2 regions of the Thermus sp. NEB1569 genome follow, and region 2 is predicted to be linked to the other one. Evidence: riboswitches for the same ligand, from Rfam matches in the RefSeq annotation. Region 2 holds a riboswitch; the other holds the start of a gene.
What was found. Region 2 has a riboswitch for thiamine pyrophosphate ahead of MI302_RS09990 (thiamine ABC transporter substrate binding subunit). Riboswitches for the same ligand answer to the same signal wherever they lie in the genome.

Region 1: linked by a shared signal. The riboswitch ahead of thiE (thiamine phosphate synthase) and the one ahead of MI302_RS09990 (thiamine ABC transporter substrate binding subunit) in region 2 are both predicted to bind thiamine pyrophosphate.

Annotation. Positions count from the first base shown of each region.
Region 1 is NZ_CP092445.1:1,060,827-1,063,017, reverse strand. It holds gene MI302_RS06255 (thiazole synthase) at 1-582, opposite strand, end outside; gene thiS (sulfur carrier protein ThiS) at 583-777, opposite strand; gene thiE (thiamine phosphate synthase) at 764-1,384, opposite strand; TPP riboswitch at 1,455-1,564, opposite strand; gene MI302_RS06240 (nitrite/sulfite reductase) at 1,691-2,191, shown strand, end outside.
Region 2 is NZ_CP092445.1:1,746,430-1,748,620, reverse strand. It holds gene MI302_RS10000 (hypothetical protein) at 1-87, shown strand, start outside; gene MI302_RS09995 (alpha/beta fold hydrolase) at 57-905, shown strand; TPP riboswitch at 944-1,038, shown strand; gene MI302_RS09990 (thiamine ABC transporter substrate binding subunit) at 1,060-2,094, shown strand; gene MI302_RS09985 (iron ABC transporter permease) at 2,123-2,191, shown strand, end outside.

The DNA.
Region 1 (2,191 bases), 690 kb from region 2:
CGCTGCATGGGAAGGGAGGCCAAGCCCCGCATCCACCACCACCGGGGGCAATGAGGTCTTCTCCCGGGCGAAGAGCTCCAAAAGGGCCCGGGTCTTCACCCCCCAGCCGGAGCCGATGGGGGCCGCCAGGGGCATCACCGTAGCCGTGCCCTGCTCCGAAAGCTTCTTGGCCAGGACGAGGTCAGGACCGATGTAGGGCAGGACCAGGAAGCCCTCATCGATGAGCATCCTCGCCGCCCTCAGGGTCTCCACGGGATCGGGGAGGAGATAGGTGGGGTCAGGGATCACCTCCAGCTTCACCCACCTCTCCCCGGTGAGGACCCGGCCCAGCCGGGCTATCCTCAACGCTTCCTCCGCCGTCCTGGCACCTGCTGTGTTGGGCAGGAGGCGCACGCCCTCTAAGGCCTCGAGGAGACCCACATGCCCGGGCATCCTGGCCTCCACCCGGCGGATGGCCACGGTGACCACCTCGGCCCCCGCAGCCTTTATGGCCTCCCGCATCACCCCGAAGTCCCGGAACTTGCCCGAGCCCAGGATAAGACGGCTTTTAAGCTCTATGTCCCCGACCTTCCAGGTGTCCATCTAGCCTCCTTGCATGAGGGTGACCACCTCCACCACATCCCCCTCCTTCAGGACGTGGTGAGGAAGCTCCCGCCCCAGGTAGGCCTCCTCGTTGAGGAGGACCGCCACCCGGGAAAGATCCACATCCAGCTCCTCCAGAACCTCCCTGAGCGTCTTGCCCTCGAGGGGCTTAGCCTCCCCGTTAAGCCACACCATAAAGCCGCTCCCTGAATGCCTGGGCCGCCCGCTCGGGGTTCTCAGCGTCCAGGATGGCGCGGACCACCACAACTCGGCGCGCCCCGGCCTCCAAAACCTCCCCCAGGTTCTCCAGGGTGATGCCGCCGATGGCGTACCAGGGCCTCTCCCCCAGGTTCTCCCGGGCCCAGCGCACATAACCCAGGCCCGCGGCCTGCCTCCCCGGCTTGGTGGGGGTTTCCCACACAGGGCCTATGGAGAGGTAGTCCACTCCTTCCTCGAGGGCTCTTAGGGCCTGCTCGGGGGCGTGGGTGGAGCGGCCCACCATCCCCTGGAAGAAGCGGCGGGCCTCCGCGGGCGTCAGGTCCCCCTGGCCAAGGTGCACCCCATCCGCTCCCAGAAGAGCCGCCAGGTCCGGCCGGTCGTTGAGGAAGAAGGGCACCCCATACCGTCGGGCCAGGGCCAGCATCCTTTCCCCCAGGTCCAGGATGGGCCTCGCCTCCCAGTCCTTGGCCCGAAGCTGCACGACCTCCACCCCACCCGCCAGGGCCCGTTCCGTCCGATCCAGCACCTCCGCCATGGACCAACCGGGCCTCGGGGTCACCACCAGGTATAGCCTTCCCAGCAAGCTTTCACCCCCTTCAGGCCAGCGGGAAAGGCCCACGCGGCCCAAAGGAGGTGGGGTTTTGGGGGATTAGGGTCTTCCGCATAGGCTTCCCTCCGCCGGCATTACCCGGATCAGGTTCTAAGGGTTGCTGGGAGAAACCCAGCTCTCAGCCCCTCCATTGGGGCACCCCTAGCCTGTCCCTTCCACTATAGCATGCGGGGCTCTCTAAAACCCGACCTGGGGAACAGGGCATATACTCTTGACTTTCATACACTCAATGGTATATTATGCCGGGCAATCCCCCGGGGAGGGGGAAAAGGAGGCGGAATGGCAGGACTCAGCGTGGAGGCCGAAGCCGAAATCCAGTATCTGGAGGCTATGATTGCCCGCCTCGAGGCGGGGGAGGAAGACCCCGAGGACTTCCGGGTCTACCGGCTCAAAAACGGCATCTACGGCATACGGGGCCGTCCCGAGCACCACATGATCCGCATCAAGCTTCCCGTGGGGCGAATCAGCCTCGAGGGGCTCCGGGTCCTTGCGGAGGTGGCGGAGCAGTACACGGAAAACCGCCTCGCCCACGTCACCACCCGCCAGGCGGTGCAGCTCCACCATGTCCACCGCCGGGATGTCCCCAAGGTCCTCCGGGCGGTGAACGCCGTGGGCCTCACCACCCGCGAGGCCTGCGGGCACTCCATCCGGGCCATCACCTGCTGCCCCTACGCCGGGGTCTCCCCCGAGGCACCCTTTGACGTGACCCCTTATGCCGAGGCCACCTACCGCTACTTCCTCCGCCATCCCGTGGGCCAGAACCTCCCCCGGAAGTTCAAG
Region 2 (2,191 bases):
CTGCCCGGGGTTAAGGTTTGGGCCTTTGCCCTGGAGGATGGGGTAGTCTATAGGGGATGCGGGAAGAAATCGGCTACATCCCCGTAGGGGAGGCGGAGCTTTACGTGGAGGACGTGGGGGACGAGCATGCCCCGGTCCTCCTGGTCCTCCACGGGGGGCCTGGGGGGAACGCCTACGCCCTCAGGGAAGGGCTTCAGGACTACCTGGAAGGGTTCAGGGTCATCTACTTCGACCAGCGGGGTTCCGGCCGGAGCCTGGAGCTTCCCCAGGACCCCAGGCTTTTCACTATAGATGCCCTGGTGGAGGATACCGTGGCCCTGGCCGAGGCCCTGGGGCTGGAGCAGTTTCATCTTCTGGCCCACGGCTTCGGAGCCCTGGTGGCCCTGGAGCTCCTCCGCCGCTACCCGGAGGTCCTGGGGGCGGTGCTCCTTTCCCCCTGGGTGAGCTTCCCCTGGCTTTCCGCAAGGCTTGTGGAGGCGGCGGGGCTTGAACCTTTGGCCGACCCCGAGGCGAACCTGAGGGCGGCCTTGGAGAAGGCGGAGCCCAAGCTCCTCTTCGACCGTCTCATGTTCCCCACCCCCCATGGCCGCCTGGAGTACGAGTGGGTGGCGGAGGGCTCGGGCATCCTGGGGCCGGATACCCCGGCCTTGGCCTTTTGGAAAAACGGCCTCTGGCGGCTGGACTACACTCCCTACCTCTCCCCAAGCCGCAAGCCAGTGGCCCTGGTGGTGGGGGAGAAGGACGGCACCAGCTACCCCTATGCCGAGGAGGTGGCGGAACGCCTCAAAGCCCCCATCCGGGTGATACCCGGGGCCGGGCACTACCCCTGGATCGACCAGCCGGAGGCTTTTGGCGAGACCTTCCGGGAGGTCCTCGAGGGCCTGCTGGCTCCCTGGAGGGTGTGAGGGATGCCCTTCCAGGGCCAGGAAGGGTGGTAAACTCAGGGCGTCACCGGGGGTGCCCTCTTATGGGGCTGAGAGATACCCTTGGAACCTGATCCGGGTAATGCCGGCGTAGGGAAGGTGACCAAGGCCCCTCCCGGTGACAAGGAGGGGTTTTATGTTGAGGATCTTTGCCCTGCTGGTCCTTCTGGCCTTCGGCTTCGCCCAGGAGATCACCGTCCTCACCCACAGCAGCTTTTCCCTGGATAAGGGGCTCATCGCCCGGTTTGAGCGGGAAACCGGCCTGAAGCTTCGCTTCCTTAAAGGGGGGGATGCCGGGGAGACCCTAAACCGGGCCATCCTCACCAAGGGAGCCCCCATCGCCGACGTGATTTACGGCTTTGACAACACCTTCCTCTCCCGGGCCCTCGAGGCGGATATCCTCTTGCCCTACCGTAGCCCCGAGATCCAAAACCTGAAGGCCACCTTGCTTCTGGACCCTACCTTCCGCGCCCTTCCCGTGGACTATGGTTGGGTAAGCCTCAACTACGACCGGGCTTACTTCAAGGACCGTCCCTTGCCCAAGTCCCCCGCCGACCTTGCCCGGCCCGAGTATGGCAGGCTTCTGGTGGTGCAAAACCCCGCCACCAGCTCCCCGGGCCTGGCCTTTCTCATGGCCACGGTGGCCCGCTTCGGCGAGGATGGCTACCTGGACTTCTGGGCCAAGCTCAGGGATGGAGGGGTGCGGGTGGCCAAGGGCTGGAGCGAGGCCTACTACACCCACTTCACCCTTTACAAGGGGGATAGGCCCCTGGTGGTCTCCTACACCACCAGCCCCGCCGCCGAGGTCTACTATTCCGAGGGGAAGTACCAAGAGCCGCCCACGGGGAACCTCTTCCCCGAGCTCGCCTTCTTCCAGGTGGAGTTCGTGGGGATCCTGAAGGGGACCAAGAACCTGGAGGGGGCCAGGAAGGTGGTGGACTGGCTCCTTTCCAAGCCGGTCCAGGAGAACCTTCCCACGGAGATGTGGATGTACCCGGCCCGCCGGGATGCCAGGCTCCCCGAGGTCTTCCGCTTCGCCCCAGAGCCGGTGGGCAGCGTGCGCTTGGATCCCAAGGTTATGGCCCAGAACCGGGAGCGCTGGATTGAGGAGTGGACCAAGGTGGTCCTCCAGGGGCAAAGCCCCGAGGCGGTGCGCCGTTCCCGGCGCTAACGCCTTCTGGGGTTAGGTTTAAGGGGCCATGGCCTACGGGGTCCTTTTCGTCCTCTTATTTTTGGGCCTGGCCCTTTTCTACCCTTTGGGGCGCATC